2 linked regions of the Saccharopolyspora erythraea genome follow. The protein of the gene in region 1 interacts with the protein of each later gene in a pairwise test. Links are inferred from orthologs where the notes say so. Each region holds a gene or a part of one and is shown on either strand. Other genes may lie near its edges. The genes, in order: rplA and thrS.

What was found.
Region 2: the proteins of rplA (region 1) and thrS interact in binary tests that used the Escherichia coli proteins (3 or more experiments, as listed by UniProt). The link is inferred for Saccharopolyspora erythraea from one-to-one orthologs.

The regions. Positions count from the first base shown.
Region 1 is NZ_CP054839.1:7,708,066-7,716,651, reverse strand. The notes cover bases 3,980-6,887. They hold rplA (50S ribosomal protein L1), read left to right. Parts: upstream 3,980-5,029; coding sequence 5,030-5,746; downstream 5,747-6,887. Other genes in these bases: HUO13_RS34575 (hypothetical protein), read right to left, coding at 5,856-6,782; rplK (50S ribosomal protein L11), read left to right, coding at 4,509-4,943; nusG (transcription termination/antitermination protein NusG), read left to right, coding at 3,980-4,359. Also shown: rpmG (50S ribosomal protein L33), read left to right, coding at 54-218; HUO13_RS34615 (MaoC family dehydratase N-terminal domain-containing protein), read left to right, coding at 445-915; HUO13_RS34610 (MaoC family dehydratase), read left to right, coding at 912-1,340; HUO13_RS34605 (pyridoxal phosphate-dependent aminotransferase), read right to left, coding at 1,446-2,684; preprotein translocase subunit SecE, read left to right, coding at 3,041-3,442; more of nusG, read left to right, coding at 3,523-3,979; rplJ (50S ribosomal protein L10), read left to right, coding at 7,140-7,673; rplL (50S ribosomal protein L7/L12), read left to right, coding at 7,773-8,159; HUO13_RS34560 (ABC transporter ATP-binding protein), read left to right, coding at 8,472-8,586. UniProt on the Escherichia coli protein: One of the primary rRNA binding proteins, it binds very close to the 3'-end of the 23S rRNA. Forms part of the L1 stalk. It is often not seen in high-resolution crystal structures, but can be seen in cryo_EM and 3D reconstruction models.
Region 2 is NZ_CP054839.1:2,715,691-2,724,271, forward strand. What follows is about bases 2,626-5,528. They hold thrS (threonine--tRNA ligase), read left to right. Parts: upstream 2,626-3,016; coding sequence 3,017-5,041; downstream 5,042-5,528. Other genes in these bases: HUO13_RS12675 (putative bifunctional diguanylate cyclase/phosphodiesterase), read left to right, coding at 2,626-2,870; HUO13_RS12685 (HIT family protein), read left to right, coding at 5,038-5,528. Also shown: HUO13_RS12670 (SAM-dependent methyltransferase), read left to right, coding at 1-761; more of HUO13_RS12675, read left to right, coding at 777-2,625; more of HUO13_RS12685, read left to right, coding at 5,529-5,613; HUO13_RS12690 (SDR family oxidoreductase), read left to right, coding at 5,825-6,484; pgsA (phosphatidylinositol phosphate synthase), read left to right, coding at 6,577-7,182; HUO13_RS12700 (elongation factor G-like protein EF-G2), read right to left, coding at 7,225-8,581. UniProt on the Escherichia coli protein: Catalyzes the attachment of threonine to tRNA(Thr) in a two-step reaction: L-threonine is first activated by ATP to form Thr-AMP and then transferred to the acceptor end of tRNA(Thr). The rate-limiting step is amino acid activation in the presence of tRNA.

The sequences.
Region 1 (8,586 bases):
CGGTTCGCGTTGTAGCGAGCTGTCCCAGCAAGTTCGAAGAGAAAGGCACCCCCGTGGCCGCGACCGACGTTCGCCCCAAGATCACGCTCGCGTGCGAGGAGTGCAAGCACCGCAACTACATCACCAACAAGAACCGGCGCAACGACCCGGACCGTCTGGCGATGAAGAAGTTCTGCCCGAACTGCGGTACGCACCGCGTGCACAAGGAGACCCGCTGACCACAGCGGATCCTCTCGCGAGATCCAGCTTCACCGAAGACCCGTCCCGGCCGAGCCGGGGCGGGTCTTCGTGCTTGCGGGCCCGGTTCGGCAGGAGTTCCTCGTGCCGGAAGTCGCACCCGGCGCCGGGACGTCCAGTGCGCGCGGTCCGGCCGGCGTGCGGGCCGAGGCGAGCCCGCCGATGAGGGCCGCCGCGGTGGTGCCGAGCGGCCGGTAATCTGCACACGTGCCGCTCGACCAGTCATTCATCGGACGTGAGTACCCGCCGACGCCGACCTACGAGGTGGGCCGGGAGAAGATCCGCGAGTTCGCCGAGGCGATCAAGGACCGCTCGCCCCTGCACCGCGACCCCGAGGCCGCCAAGGCCGCCGGGTACCCGGACGTGATCGCCCCACCGACGTTCGCGGTGCTGCTGTCGATGAAAGCCCACGACGCGATCGTGGAGGACCCGCAGCTCGGCCTCGACTACAGCCGGGTCGTCCACGGCCAGCAGGAGTTCACCCACCACCGGCCCATCCAGGCCGGCGACCGCCTCCGCACCGTCGTGCACGTCGACGACATCAAGGCCCGCACGGGCAACGACTTCCTGACCGTGCGCGCCGAGATCACCACGGTCGAGGGCGAACCGGTCTGCACGGCGAAATCGACGCTGGTCGCGCGGGGCACCGCGGAGGACCCGGAAGGTGAGGACGCATGACGCTGCGGATGTCCGAGGTCTCCAAGGGCGACCTGCTGCCGGAGCTCAGCGTCCCCGTCACCCGCGCCGACCTGGTGCGCTACGCCGGGGCCTCCGGGGACTTCAACCCGATCCACTGGAACGAGCGGTTCGCCACCGAGGTCGGGCTGCCGGACGTGATCGCGCACGGCATGCTCACCATGGCGCTGGCGGGCCGGCTGGTCACCGAGTGGACCGGCGACCCGGGCGCGATCGCCAACTACAGCGTCCGCTTCACCCGCCCGGTGGTCGTGCCCGACGACGGCGAGGGCGCGCTGGTCGAGCTCTCCGGCAAGGTCGCGGCCAAGAACGACGACGGCACGGTGAAGGTCAGCATCACGGCCCGCAGCGCGGGCCAGGGCGTCCTGGGCGGCGCCAGCGCGGTGGTCCGCCTGGCGCAGGACTGAAGGCCCGGCACCGCCCGCCGCAGCGGTGCGGGCATCGACATCCGAAACAACCGTGGGCCGCCCGGGAAGTCCGGACGGCCCACGGTTCGCGCGGTTCGGGACGCGCTACTTCGCCTCGCGCAGCAGGTCGCCCATCCGGCGGACGCCCTCGGCCAGGTCGTCGTCGCCCAGCGCGTAGGACAGCCGGAAGTAGCCCGGCGTGCCGAACGCCTCACCCGGCACGACCGCCACCTCCGCGTGCTCCAGCACCAGCGCCGCCAGCTCCACGCTGGTCTGCGGCCGCGAACCCCGGATCTCCCTGCCCAGCAGCTCCTTCACCGACGGGTACGCGTAGAAGGCGCCCTGCGGCTCCGGGCAGCTCACGCCCGGGATCGCCGACAGCAGCTCCACGATCTTGCGCCGCCGCCGGTCGAACGCCTCGCGCATCGACTCGACCGCGTCGAGCGAGCCGCTGACGGCCTCCAGGGCCGCCCGCTGCGAGACGTTGGAGACGTTCGACGACAGGTGCGACTGCAGGTTCGTCGCGGCCTTGATGACGTCGGCGGGGCCGATCATCCAGCCGACCCGCCAGCCGGTCATCGCGTAGGTCTTGGCGACCCCGTTGAGCACGACGCAGGTGTCGGCCAGCTCCGGCACCACCGCGGGCATCGAGACGTGCTCGGCGCCGCCGTAGACCAGGTGCTCGTAGATCTCGTCGGTGACCACCCAGATCCCGTGCTCGACGGCCCAGCGGCCGATCGCCTCGACCTGCTCCGGCGGGTACACCGCGCCGGTCGGGTTCGAGGGCGAGTTGAACAGCAGGACCTTGGTGCGCGGCGTGCGAGCGGCCTCCAGCTGCTCGACGCTCGCCAGGTAGCCGGTCGACTCGTCGGTGCCCACGACGACGGGAACACCGCCGGCCAGCGCGATCGCCTCGGGGTAGGTCGTCCAGTACGGCGCGGGCAGCAGGACCTCGTCGCCCGGGTCCAGCAGCGCGGCGAACGTCTGGTAGACGGCCTGCTTGCCGCCGTTGGTCACCAGTACCTGGCTCGGCTCGACCTCGTAGCGGGAGTCGCGCCTGGTCTTGGCGGCGACCGCCTCGCGCAGCTCCGGCAGCCCGGCGGCCGGGCTGTAGCGGTGGTTGCGCGGGTCGGCGCACGCCGCCGCGGCGACGTCCACGATCGGCTGCGGGGTGGGGAAGTCGGGCTCGCCGGCGCCGAAGCCGATCACCGGACGCCCGGCGGCCTTGAGCGCCTTGGCCTTGGCGTCGACGGCGAGGGTCGCCGACTCGGCGATCCCTCCGACTCGCGCGGAGATCCGCGGCTTCCCGGTGTTGTTCTCGGACTGCGTCTCAGGTGCGGCCATAGCAGCATCCTTGCAGATGAGCTGTGGTGCGCGACACGGGTGCGGGAGCTCGGGGTATGGTGTGCCGGCGGCTCGGGGAGCCCGGCTCCGATGATCTCGACACCCCGCGGGGGGTGCGGTTGGAGCTTGGTCGACTTCGTGCCGTACACTTTTGAACTTGGGATGCCACGGCACCTTCGAAACCCGCCGACCGGACCGGGTGGCGGGTCGGGTACCGGGCGTCCCGAACTGCGGTCGAGAACGCGGGCCGCAAAGGGGTGTAGCTCAATTGGCAGAGCAGCGGTCTCCAAAACCGCAGGTTGCAGGTTCAAGTCCTGTCACCCCTGCGTCGATGCGACGGTGAGCGGAGGATGGGCGTGAGCGAGGACCGCGAGCAGGAGCGGGACGGACAGCGCGAAGACGCTGCCCAACCGTCCAGCGCCGCGGCGCGGCGGGAACGCCGCGCCTCCGCCCGCTCGGCCGCCCGCAAGGGGCGGTCCGGGGAGCCGGCGAACGCCGGCTCGACCCGCACAACTGAGTCGAAGGGTCGGCCGACCCCCTCGCGGGACGGCCGGCAGGGTCGGGTTTCGCCGTTCCGGAAGATCGGACGCTTCCTGCGCGAGGTCGTCGCCGAACTGCGCAAGGTCATCTGGCCGACGCGCAAGGCGCTGATGACCTACACGCTCGTCGTGCTGGTGTTCGTCAGCGTGATGGTGGCGTTCATCGCGGGCGTGGACATCCTCTTCGCCAAGGGCGTGGACTGGCTGTTCGGCGGCTGACCACTTCCGGCCGCGCACCGCGTGGGGCGGCGGATGCCATCGACCCGGCACGCAATGCACGAGAGGAAGCGAGACCGACTGTGACCTCACACGAGGGTCAGGAACTCACCGACCCCACCGATGAGCAGGCGCCAGCCGCCGATTCGACGGCTGACTCGGTCGACGCTGTCGAGACCACCGACGCCGGCGAAGCGGTCGCCGACGAGCAGGCCGCCGAGGACAGCGCGGGTGAGGCCGCGGAGTCCGCTGACGAGCAGGCCGCCGACGCCGACTCCGGTGACGAAGCCGACGAGGAGGCCGAGGAGGCCGACCCGGTCGAGGAGCTGCGCGCCGCGCTGCGCCGCGCCCCCGGCGAGTGGTACGTGGTGCACTCCTACGCGGGCTACGAGAACAAGGTCAAGACCAACCTGGAGACCCGGGCCCAGACGCTCGACGTCGAGGACTACATCTTCCAGGTCGAGGTGCCGACCGAGGAAGTCACCGAGATCAAGAACGGCCAGCGCAAGCTGGTGCAGCGCAAGGTGCTTCCCGGCTACATCCTGGTCCGGATGGAGCTCAACGACGCTTCCTGGAGCGCGGTCCGCAACACCCCGGGTGTCACGGGCTTCATCGGGGCGACCTCGCACCCGTCGCCGCTGAGCATCAACGACGTGCTGAAGTTCCTCGCGCCGCGGGCCGAGAAGGAGGCCAAGCCGGAGGCGGGCAAGAAGGCGGCCGCGCCGGCCGCCACCAAGCCCTCGGTCGAGGTCGACTTCGAGGTCGGCGAGTCCATCACCGTCATGGACGGGCCGTTCGCGACGCTGCCCGCGACGATCAGCGAGGTCAACGCCGACGCCCAGAAGCTCAAGGTGCTGGTGTCGATCTTCGGCCGCGAGACGCCGGTCGAGCTGTCGTTCAACCAGGTTTCCAAGATCTGACCGGCTCCCCGCGCGGGGAGCACGGCGGCCGCGGGAGGACCCGGGCAGGACCCTCCCGCGGGAGCCGACGTCGCCAAGTCGTGGCCCCGTCGGCATCTCGGCTCCGTGGTTCGGGCCGATCAACCGGATAGAAGACCAAGGAAGCGAACATGCCGCCCAAGAAGAAGAAGCTCGCAGCGATCATCAAGCTGCAGATCTCGGCTGGCCAGGCCAACCCGGCCCCGCCGGTCGGTCCGGCGCTGGGTCAGCACGGCGTCAACATCATGGAGTTCTGCAAGGCCTACAACGCCGCCACCGAGAGCCAGCGCGGCGACGTGGTGCCGGTCGAGATCTCCGTTTTCGAAGACCGTTCCTTCGACTTCAAACTGAAGACCCCGCCGGCCGCGAAGCTGCTGCTCAAGGCCGCCGGTGTGCAGAAGGGCAGCGGCGAGCCGCACAAGACCAAGGTCGGCAAGATCTCGATGGACCAGGTCCGCGAGATCGCCCAGACCAAGATGGTCGACCTCAACGCCAACGACCTGGACCAGGCCGCCAAGATCATCGCCGGTACCGCCCGGTCGATGGGCCTGACCGTCGAGGGCTGAGCACGCCCCCTGCCGGGGACTTCAGCGTGGGAGGGCTCCAGCGCAGCCCGACCAACCACAACTGATCCATTGCGAGAAGGACAGACATGGCTAAGCGCAGCAAGGCATATCAGCAGGCGGCCGAACTGATCGACAGGGCGCGGATGTACGCGCCGCTGGAGGCCGCCGAGCTCGCCAAGAAGACCGCCAAGGTCAAGATGGACCCCACCGTCGAGGTCGCCATGCGGCTGGGCGTCGACCCCCGCAAGGCCGACCAGATGGTCCGCGGCACCGTGAACCTGCCGCACGGTACTGGCAAGACCGCCCGCGTCATCGTGTTCGCCGTTGGTGACAAGGCCGCCGAGGCCGAGGCCGCCGGGGCGGACGCCGTCGGTTCCGAAGACCTGATCGAGCGCATCCAGGGCGGCTGGCTCGATTTCGACGCGGCGATCGCCACCCCGGACCAGATGGCCAAGGTCGGCAAGATCGCCCGGGTGCTGGGCCCGCGCGGCCTCATGCCGAACCCGAAGACCGGCACCGTCACCCCGAACGTCACCAAGGCGGTCGCGGACATCAAGGGCGGCAAGATCAACTTCCGAGTCGACAAGCAGGCCAACCTGCACATCGTCATCGGAAAGGCCTCGTTCGACACCGACAAGCTGGTGGAGAACTACGCGGCCGCGCTGGACGAGATCCTGCGGGCCAAGCCGTCGACCTCGAAGGGCCGCTACCTGAAGAAGGTCACCTTCACCACGACGATGGGTCCGGGCATCCCGGTGGACCCGAACCGCACCCGGAACCTGCTCGAGCCCGTCCAGGTCTGAGCGGTTCCAGAGCATTGGCGGAGGCGGGCCGTCCCGGAAGGGGCGGCCCGCCTCTTCGCATTTCGGGGATGGATCCAGCGGGGTGTTCAGGCGCGGGGGCTGCGCGACCTCATCGCCTGCACTTCTCGGGCTCGATCTCATAGCCGGAGATCATCCAGCCGCCGTCGGTGCCCTTGGCGAGCTTGAAACTCCCGAGCAGTGGTCCGCCGCTGACCCGCATTCGGCACCCGTAGACGGCAGCCTCGTCTCCGACGACCTCGACCGCGTTCTCGGCGAAGTTCGGGTTCGCGTACGGGCCCTCCGCGGTGATCTGGGACTTGATCTTCTCGGCTGCGGTGGCGCAGTCCGGTGCCTGGTGGGCGCTTGCGAAGGCCGACTTGCCGGAGTCGGTGAACAGCCGGCACGCCCGGTCCGGGGGCGTCTCCCGGAGGTAGTTGTAGACGCCCTTGACCGCCTGCGTCGGGTTCGTCGAGGTGATCGGGGAGGAGTTGGGCGGGGCGCCGCCGGTGCCTGAGCCGGAGTCGTCGCGGCCGCCGCCGAAGAGGTCGGTGAGGACCAGGCCGATGAGGTTGTAGGCCACGATGACGATTACGAGCAGGTAGATCAGGCGGCGGACGAGCTTGAACCGCAGGGGCCACAGCAGGCGCTTGAACCACGCGGTGCCGCGGTGGGCGGCGCTGGTTTCCGGCCACGCCGGGGGCCCGCCCTGCGGGGCGTCGGGCCACTGGACCGGTTGCGCGGGCGGCGCCTGCGCCGGTGCCGATGGCGGGGTGGGGACGGCGACCTCGGCGCCACCCCCGATGCCCTGCTGGGAGCGCTGCCATTCCTGGAACTTCTGGAACTCCAGGAACTGCTGGTACTGGCGGAACTGCTCGTCGTCGGACGGCGGGGCGGCGCCGGCGCTCGACGCGGGGCCGTTCTCGACGACCTCGGCGTCGACGATCTCCGGCCCCCGGCTCCGGTCGGGCAGGTGGTCGTCGGGTTCCTGCGGGCGGCGGTCGCCGTGCGACTCGTTCGGGTCGGCCACGCACCACATGATGCCGTGCCCGCCGCCCGTGGTCATCAGGCGATCAACGGGCCAGGTGAGCGGGGTCGGTGCGGGCCGCCCGGCGCGGTGCCGTATGCTGGTCGAGGTTCCACCCAAGACCGCTGGTCTTCTTCGCGCTGCGGCGTGGGGAACGAAGGTCCCGTACGACACGGGCGGCCCGCGCAGGAGGACGAGGCAACATCAGTGCGCGCCCGCGCGCGCCCATGGTTTTTCACGCCCCGTGCTTGCTGCGCCGGGGCGTTTTGTCGTCTCAGGGCTTTTCGACAGGTGGATCGGTCCGGACACCGCCCCGGCGGGCGGTCGCCCGGACCTTCTGTAGTCGCGAAGCACTAGAGAGGAGGCGACATGGCGAAGCCTGACAAGGTCGACGCGGTCAACGAGATCGCGGAGCGGTTCAACACCGCGACCGCTGCGGTCGTGACCGAGTACCGCGGGCTGTCCATGGCGAAGCTGGTTCAGCTGCGCCGCGCCCTCGGCGAGGGCGCGACCTACCGTGTCGCGAAGAACACGCTGGTCAAGCGGGCCGCGGAGCAGTCGGGTGTCGAGGGTCTCGACGAGCTCTTCGAGGGCCCGACCGCGATCGCCTTCATCGAGGGCGAGCCCGTGGATGCCGCCAAGGCGCTGAAGGAGTTCTCCAAGGAGAACAAGGCGCTGGTGATCAAGGGCGGCTACATGGATGGCCGCCCGATCTCGGTCTCCGAGGTCGAGTCGATCGCCGACCTCGACTCCCGCGAGGTCACCCTCGGCAAGCTCGCCGGGGCCATGAAGGCCAAGATGAGCCAGGCCGCCGCCCTGTTCGCCGCCCCGGCGACCAAGGCCGCGCGTCTGGCCGCCGCCCTTCAGGAGAAGAGGGAGGGCGGCGAGGCCGACGCCTCCTGAGTCCGTTGTGGACCCAGGTGAGCGCCGGGTGCTTCGGCCGCACCACCACCCAAGATCTGCTCGCGGGTGCGCGGGCACCGATGTGAAAGGAACGCCACCATGGCGAAGCTGAGCAACGAAGAGCTGTTGGACGTCTTCAAGGAGATGACCCTCCTGGAGCTGTCGAGCTTCCTCAAGGAGTTCGAGGAGACCTTCGACGTCACCGCCGCCGCCCCGGTTGCCGCCGCCGCCCCGGCCGCCGCCGGTGCCGCTGCCCCGGCCGCCGAGGAGCAGGACGAGTTCGACGTCATCCTGGAGTCGGCCGGCGACAAGAAGATCCAGGTCATCAAGGTCGTCCGTGAGATCGTCTCCGGCCTGGGCCTGAAGGAGGCCAAGGAGCTCGTCGAGGGCGCCCCGAAGCCGATCCTGGAGAAGGTCGACAAGGAGAAGGGCAACGAGGCGAAGGCCAAGCTGGAGGAGTCCGGCGCCAAGGTCTCCCTCAAGTGATTTCTCGCTGACGCAGCGTGAAAGGGCGGACACCCACGGGTGTCCGCCCTTTTCGCGTTCCATGAGCTTTCCACGATGCGGACCTGGACGCCCGTGACAAATCCGGGAAATGCCGGAGCCGCCGAGATCGGACAAATCATCTATTGATCAAGCGGGTCTGGAAAAGGAACCCAACTCGTGAGTAACCTGCGCGGGTCGTGCTCGTTGCACAGGTGTGATGCGAACGACCTTCGTTAAGCGCATCACGTATGCCAGGCTCCCCGTCCGGGGAGGGTGCAACGCCCGGGGACGACGAAGGATGCGGAGGTGCTCATGGGCGTCGAGGTGGTCGTCGACGGACTCTCCAAGTCGTTCGGCTCCCAGACCATCTGGCGGGACGTGACGCTGACGCTTCCGGCCGGTGAGATCAGCGTCCTGCTGGGACCGT
Region 2 (8,581 bases), 5.0 Mb from region 1 along the record:
CCAGCGCCGCCCGCTGCTACGACTACTACCTGGGAGGAGCGCACAACTTCGCGGTGGACCGCGAGCTCGCCCGCAAGGTCGAGGCGGCCGTACCCAACGTGCGCGACTTCGCCCAGAACAACCGCGCCTTCTTGCGCCGGGTGGTGCGCCACCTGCTCGACAAGGGCGTGCGGCAGTTCCTCGACATCGGCTCGGGCATCCCGACCGCGGGCAACGTCCACGAGATCGCCCAGCAGGTCGACCCGGGCGCGCGGGTGGTCTACGTGGACAACGAACCGGTCGCCGTAGCCCACGCCGAGACCATCCTGGACGGCAACGACAACGCCGACGTGGTGCACGCCGACGCGGCCGACATCTCCGGCGTGCTCGACTCACCGCAGGTGCGGCGGCTGCTCGACTTCGACCAGCCGGTGGGCGTGCTGATGGTCGCCCTGCTGCACTTCGTGCCGGACTCCCGGCGCCCGGACGAGATCATCGGCGCCTACCACGACCGGATGGCACCGGGCAGCTACCTCGGCGTGTCGCACGCGAGTACCGACCACCACCCCGAGAGTCTGCGAAGGATCATCGACCTGTACAAGAACAGCAGCAACCCCGTGGTCTCCCGCACCCGCCAGGAGGTGGCCGATCTGATGTCGCGGTTCGAGCTCGTCGAGCCCGGCGTGGTGTACGTGCCTGCCTGGCACCCCGACACCGACGAGGACGTGTGGGACGAGCCCGAGAGGTCGATCGTCTACGGGGCACTCGGGCGAAAGATCTAGATGCGGCGTACCGGGATGTCCGGACCGCACCGCGCCGAGCTCGCCAAGCGGTGGACCCGGGAGATCATCAACACCAGCTACGTGCCGATGGCCCGCCAGGACCTGGAGGCGTTCCTGGCCGACCGGCTCGACGAGCTGGCCACCGCCATGACCGGCGGTGACGCCTCCGCGGGCATCGCGGCGGGGGTCGGCGAGCGGATGGTCGGGATCCACCTGACCAACACCACCGCCGTCGCCAACACGCTGCGGCTGCTGGCCGCGGAGCTCCCGCGCCTGGTGGCCGCGGCCGAGCCGGACCGCATCAACGTGGTCCTCGGCGCGCTGGGCGCGGGGTACGCGCGGCGGCTGCGCGAGCGGACGCTGGCCGAGCAGGAGGTCATCAAGCAGGCGGTGCTGCGCGCCAGGGACGCCGCCGAGGAGGCGCTGCGCGCCAGCGAGGCCAGGTCGCGGGCGGTGTTCGTCTCCTCCGCGCTGGGCATCGCCATCGCCGCGCTCGACGGCACCATCGACGAGGTCAACCCGTCGATGGAGCAGATCTTCGACGGCGTCGGCGGGCAGCTGGTCGGCGGCACGCTGTTCGACCTCGTCGACGAGGACTGGCTGGCCGACCTGCGCACCGCGGACGCCCAGCTGGCCGCCGGCGAGACCGAGCGCTTCCACCGCGACCTGCGCTACACCCGCCCCGACGGCGCGCACATCTGGACCCAGCTCTCGGCGTCGCTGGTCCGCGACGCCCGCGGCGAGCCCGGCTACCAGATCCTGCTCTACGAGGACATCACCGAGCGGCACATGCTGCAGGAGCAGTTCCGCAGGCAGGCCACCCACGACCCGCTGACCGGGCTGGCCAACCGCACGCTGCTCAAGACCCGGCTGGACTCCGCGCTGGAACCGACCTACCCCGACAGGCGGGTCGGGCTGTGCTACTTCGACCTCGACGGCTTCAAGGCCGTCAACGACAGCCTCGGCCACCCCATCGGCGACGACCTGCTGCGCGCCATCGCCCACCGCATCCAGACCGTCAGCGGGCAGGAGGGCATGCTGACCGCACGGATGGGCGGTGACGAGTTCGTCGTGCTCACCCCGGACTCGCAGGGCACCGCGGGCCAGCTCGAGCTGGTCGAGCGGATGCTCGCCGAGATCACCCGGCCGGTGCACATCGGCGGCCACGAGCTGACCGCGTCGGCCAGCGTCGGCGTCGTGGAGCGCGAGGTCGCCGGGACCAGCGCGGACGAGCTGCTGCGCGACGCCGACATCACGCTCTACCGGGCCAAGGCCGCCGGGCGCGACCAGTGGACGCTGTTCGACCCCGAGCCCAACGCCGATGCCCGCCGCCGGTTCCGGCTCTCGGCGGCCATGCCCGCCGCGCTCCAGCAGAACGACCTGTTCGTCGAGTACGAGCCGATCGTGCGGCTGGAGTCGGGCGCGTTGCTCGCCGCCGGCGCCACCATCCGGTGGGACCACCCCGAGCTCGGCGAGCTCGGTGAGGAGGACTTCCTCGGGCTGGCCGAGGAGACCGGGCTCATCACGCGGCTGGGCACCTGGGCGTTGCGGCGGGCGTGCGAGCACGCGCTGGAGTGGGTGCGGCGCGCAGGCCCGGACGCGCCGATGGCCGGGGTGAACCTCTCGCCCCGGCACTGCCGGGACCCCGAGCTCGTCGGCGACGTCCAGCGCATCCTGCGCGAGACCGGCCTGCCGCCGGAGTGCCTGGCGCTGGGGCTGCCCCAGTCGGCGCTGTTCGACCACAGCGGTGACCCGGTGGACTTCCTGGACATCCTCTCCGAGATGGGCGTCCGGCTGGCCGTCTACGACTTCGGCCACGACCTGAACCAGATCCCCCGCATGCGGCGGCTGCCGCTGCACGCGGTGCAGATCTTCGGCGACTTCCTCGACGGCTTCGCCGACCCCGGAGGCCCGAGCCCGCTCGACGAGCACCTCGTGCACGGCGTGGTGACCTCCGCCGCGCTGCTCGGGCTGCCGGTCATCGCCCGCGACGTCCGCACCGACGAGCAGGCCAAGTGCCTCCAGCAGCTCGGCGTGAGCAGCGTCCAGGGTCCTTACACCGGCGGCCGGGCGTCGGCCAGCGAGATCGCCGGGATGATCGGCGGCTGAGTCCGCCCGCCGGAGCTGGCAGGAACCGGTCGGCGGCGGGCCGATAGCATCGTTCGTACGTAGCGTCCCCGTGCCGGTGCGCGACCGGCACCAGCCTAGGAGTAACCGTGTCCGTTCAGCCGTCCGCCGCCCAGCAAGCTCCCCGGGTGAAGGTTCCGGCGGGCACAACTGCCGGTGAGGCGGTGCTCGAGGCGGGGCTGCCGTCGAAGGGGGCGGAGGCGGTCGTCGTGGTCCGCGACCCCGAGGGCGCGCTGCGCGACCTGTCCTGGGCCCCGGAGTCCGACCTCGAGGTGGAGGCCGTCGCGGCCTGCACCGAGGAGGGCCGCAGCGTCATCCGGCACTCCGCCGCCCACGTGCTGGCCCAGGCCGTCCAGCAGCTGCACGCCGAGGCCAAGCTGGGCATCGGCCCGCCGGTTCGCGACGGGTTCTACTACGACTTCGACGTCGAGCACCCGTTCACCCCGGAGGACCTGCAGGCGCTGGAGAAGCGCATGAAGCAGATCATCAAGTCCGGGCAGAAGTTCTCCCGCCGCAGGCTGGACTCCGTCGAGGCCGCCCGCGAGGAGCTGGCAGGCGAGCCCTACAAGCTCGAGCTGGTCGACCTCAAGTCCGGCAGCGACGACGTCGACACCAGCGAGGTCATGGAGGTCGGCGGCGGCGACCTGACCGTCTACGACAACGTCGACCGCCACGGCGAGGTCGTCTGGGGCGACCTGTGCCGGGGCCCGCACGTGCCGCACACCCGCTACATCCCGGCGTTCAAGCTGATGCGGGTGGCCGCCGCCTACTGGCGCGGCGACCAGAGCAACCAGCAGCTCCAGCGCGTCTACGGCACCGCGTGGGAGTCCAAGGAGAAGCTCGACGAGCACCTGGAGCTGCTGGCCGAGGCCGAGCGCCGCGACCACCGCCGCCTCGGCTCGGAGCTGGACCTGTTCTCCTTCCCCGACGAGATCGGCTCCGGGCTGCCGGTGTTCCACCCCAAGGGCGGGATCATCCGCCGGGAGATGGAGGACTACTCGCGGCGGCGGCACGAGGAGGCGGGCTACGAGTTCGTCTACAGCCCGCACATCACCAAGGACGCGCTGTTCAAGACCTCCGGCCACCTGAGCTGGTACAAGGACGGCATGTTCCCGGCGATGCACCTCGACGAGGAGCGCGACGAGGACGGCGAGGTCCGCAAGCCCGGGCAGGACTACTACCTCAAGCCGATGAACTGCCCGTTCCACAACCTGATTTACCGCTCGCGCGGGCGCTCCTACCGCGAGCTGCCGCTGCGGCTTTTCGAGTTCGGCTCGGTCTACCGCTACGAGAAGTCCGGCGTGGTGCACGGCCTGACCCGCGTGCGCGGCATGACGCAGGACGACGCGCACATCTACTGCACCCCGGAGCAGCTGCAGGACGAGCTGAAGTCGCTGCTGAACTTCGTGCTGAACCTGCTGCGCGACTTCGGCCTCGACGACTTCTACCTCGAGCTGTCGACCCGCAACGAGGAGAAGTACGTCGGCGACGACGAGAGCTGGCGGGTGGCCACCGAGGCATTGCGCGAGGCCGCCGAGTCCTCCGGCCTGGAGCTGGTCCCCGACCCGGGCGGCGCGGCCTTCTACGGCCCGAAGATCTCGGTGCAGGCCAAGGACGCGCTGGGCCGCACCTGGCAGATGTCGACCATCCAGGTCGACTACCACCTGCCGGACCGCTTCGAGCTGGAGTACACCGCCTCCGACGGCTCCCGGCAGCGGCCGATCAAGATCCACCGGGCGCTGTTCGGCTCCATCGAGCGGTTCTTCGGCGTGCTGACCGAGCACTACGCGGGTGCGTTCCCGGCGTGGCTCGCGCCGGTGCAGGTCGTCGGCATCCCGATCGCCGACGAGCACCTGGACCACCTGCACCGGGTGGCCAAGGCGCTGCGCGCCAAGGGGATCCGCGTCGAGGTCGACGCCAGCGACGACCGCATGCAGAAGAAGATCCGCAACCACACCACGCAGAAGGTGCCGTTCCTGCTGCTGGCAGGCGGCAAGGACGTCGAGGCCGACGCGGTCTCGTTCCGCTTCCGCGACGGCACCCAGATCAACGGGGTGCCGGTGGACACCGCGGTCGCGGCGCTGACCCACTGGGTCGAGCGCAGGGAGAACTCCTCGCCGACCGCGGAGACCTTCCAGACGGAGCTGGCGTGACCGGTCGGCCCGGCCCGGAGGACGTGGAGCTGGTCGAGCAGCCGGGTCTCGGCGTCCCGGACGCGCTCCAGCGGCTGTGGACCCCGCACCGGATGGCCTACATCCAGGGCGAGAACAAGCCGGAGGGCGACGAGAGCGACGGCTGCCCGTTCTGCAGGCTGCTCGACTCCGGGCTGCCCGACGACGAGACGCTGATCGTCGCCCGCGACGACGTCGTGTTCGCGATCCTCAACCTGTACCCGTACAACCCGGGGCACCTGATGGTCCTGCCGTACCGGCACGTCGCCGACTACACGGACCTGACGGCGGAGGAGACCGTCGCGGTGGCCGAGTACACCCAGCGCGCCATGCGGGTGATCCGCCGGGTCTCGGCTCCGCACGGGTTCAACATCGGGCTGAACCAGGGGCCGGTGGCGGGCGCGGGCATCGCCGCGCACCTGCACCAGCACGTCGTGCCGCGCTGGGGCGGCGACTCGAACTTCATGCCGGTCATCGGCCACACCAAGGTGCTGCCGCAGCTGCTGGGCGAGACCCGCAAGCTGCTGGCCGACGCCTGGCGCGAGCTCGGCTGAGGCAGGCCCGAAGCACCCTGGTCCCGCGCCGCGGCGGCACGGCCGTCACGCCTCGCCGGGCTGTCTCGTCAGGACGGTGTGACTGATGAGTACAAGCGCGGCAAGCGCGTTCTGGTGACCGGTGCGACCGGCGTGCTCGGCAGCGCCCTGACCCCTCGGCTGGTCGATGCGGGCTTTGAAGTGCGGGGCCGCGAGCCGCGGAGCGCGGCGGGTGCTGGGTCCGGTCGAGTGGGTGGTCGCCGACGTCGCCACCGGTGCCGGGCTCGACGAGGCCCTGACCGGGGTGCACACCGTCATGCACCTCGCGGCGGCTCCCTACCGGGGCCGCTACACCCGGCAGGTGGACCTGGAGGGCACCCGGCGGCTCGCCGAGGCGGCCGCCCGCGCCGGTGTCGAGCACCTGGTTTACCCGTCGATCGTGGGGATCGACCGCGTGTCCTGGGGCTACTTCAGGACCAAGATCGCCGCGGAGGAGGCGCTCGCCGCGAGCGCGGTGCCGTGGTCGGTCGTGCGGATCACCCAGTTCCACGACTTCGTGGACCGGGCGTTCACCGCCATGGCCCGCCTCGGCGTGCTGGTCGCCGACCGCGGCGTCCGCGCGCAGCCGGTCGACCCGCGCGACGCGGCCGACCGGCTCGTCGAGCAGGCGGGACGCCCCGCGACGCGCGCCGTGGAGGAGTTCGGCGGCCCGGAGGTGCTGTCGTTCGACGAGGCGGCCCGGTGCTGGCTGGAGGAGCGTGGCCGGCGCCGTCCGGTCCTGCCGCTGCGCATCCCGGGCGAGCTGGGCAGGGCCTTCCGGGCGGGAGAGCTCACCACCCGGCCGGGCGGCCGGACCACTTGGAGGGAATTCCTGCGCGAGAACCGCGGTTGACCGCCCGCCTTCGGCATGCGCGGTGATCAGGACGGCTACTCTGCACGGAGTAGGCGGCAACCACGGTGCACAGGCGGTTAGAACTTCCGGCAATGCTGAACATCTTCGCGCGAGCCTCGCTGTCGCGGCTGACCGATCCGGTCGGCACGGCCATGGTCCGGCTCGGCCTCACCCCGAACGCGGTGACCGTGACCGGCACGGTCGCCGCGTCGGCGTCCGCGCTGTGGTTCTTCCCGCGCGGCGAACTGTTCGTCGGCAGCGCCGTGGTCACGGTGTTCCTGCTGTTCGACGTCCTCGACGGCGCGATGGCCCGCGCGGGCGGGAAGGCGTCGGCCTTCGGCGGGGTGCTCGACGCCAGCTGCGACCGCATCGTCGACGGGGCGCTGTTCGCCGCGCTGGTGTGGTGGGCACTGGTGGTCGACGGCAGCACCACCCGCGGCGCGGCGCTGCTGATCTGCCTGGTGGGCGCGCAGGTGATCTCCTACGTCAAGGCCCGCGCGGAGGCCAACGGGCTGCACGCGGACGGCGGGCTGGCCGAGCGGGCGGAGCGGTTCATCGTGGTGCTGGTCGGCACCGGGCTGCACGGCCTCGGCGTGCCCGTGGTCCTCGACGTCTCGCTGTGGCTGCTGGTGGCGCTGTCGCTGATCACGATCGCGCAGCGGCTGCACTCGGTGCACGTCAGCGCGCACCGGCCGTGAGGACGGCTCCGGGCGCCGGTCGCCGGCGCCCGGAGCGGGGCCTCACTTCTTGCTCGCCAGGGCCTCCGGCATCTGGTCGTAGCGTTCGAACTGCCTGGTGAACCGGGCGCTGCCGGAGCTCAGCGACCGCACGTTGATGGCGTAGCGGGTGAGCTCGCTGGCGGGCACGTGGGCCCGCACGACCGTCCACCCGGAGTCCTCCGGCTCGGTGCCGACGACCTTGCCCCGGCGTCCCGACAGGTCGCCCAGCACCGCACCGAGGTGCTCGTCGGGGATGTGCACCTCGATCTCGTCCAGCGGCTCGAGGGTGACCAGCCCGGCCTGTTCGGCCGCCGCCTTGAGCGCCAGCGCGCCCGCGGTCTGGAACGCCGCGTCGGAGGAGTCGACGCTGTGGGCCTTGCCGTCGACCAGCGTGATCCGCAGGTCCACCAGCGGCTGGCCCTCCTCGATGCCCCTCTCGATCTGGTGGCGGACGCCCTTCTCCACGCTCGGGATGAACTGCCGCGGGATCGCCCCGCCGACCACCTTGTCCACGAACTCGATGCCGGACCCGCGCGGCAGCGGCTCCACCTCGATGTCGCACACCGCGTACTGGCCGTGCCCGCCGGACTGCTTGACGTGGCGGCCGTGGCCCTTGGCGGGCTGGCCGAAGGTCTGGCGCAGCGCGACGCGCACCGGCTCGGTGTCGATCTCCGCGCCGCCCTCGCGCAACCGCTGCAGCACGACCTCGGCGTGCGCCTCACCCATGCACCACAGCACGAGCTGGTGGGTCTCGCTGGCGCGTTCGAGCCGCAGGCTCGGGTCGGCGGCGATGAGCCGGTTGAGGTTGCGCGCCAGGGCGTCCTCGTCGCTGCGGTTGTGGGCGGTGACCGCGATCGGCAGCAGCGGCTCGGGCATCGGCCACGGCGTGAGCAGCAGCGGGTCGCCCGGGTCGGACAGGGTGTCGCCGGTCTCCGCCGAACCGATCTTGGTCAGCGCGCAGAGGTCGCCCGCGACGCAGTGCGAGACCTCCCGCAGGTTCTGCCCGAGCGGCGAGTACAGGTGGGCCACCCGCTCGTCCTCGTCGTGGTCGGGGTGGCCGCGCTCGGCCATGCCGTGCCCGGAGACGTGCACCGGGCGCTCTGGCCGCATCGTCCCGGAGAACACCCTGGCCAGCGACACCCGGCCCACGTAGGAGTCGACCGAGGTGTGCACCACCTCGGCCGCCAGCGGTCCCGACGGGTCGGGGGTGAGGGTGCGGGGGTTCCGGCCGTCCGGGTCGGTGAACTGCGGCAGCTTGTGCTCCAGCGGTGAGGGGAAGCCGCGGATGATGCCGTCGAGCAGCTCGGGGATGCCCACGCCGGTCACCGCGCACACCGGCATCACCGGGTACAGGCCGCCCCTGGCGACGGCGGTCTCC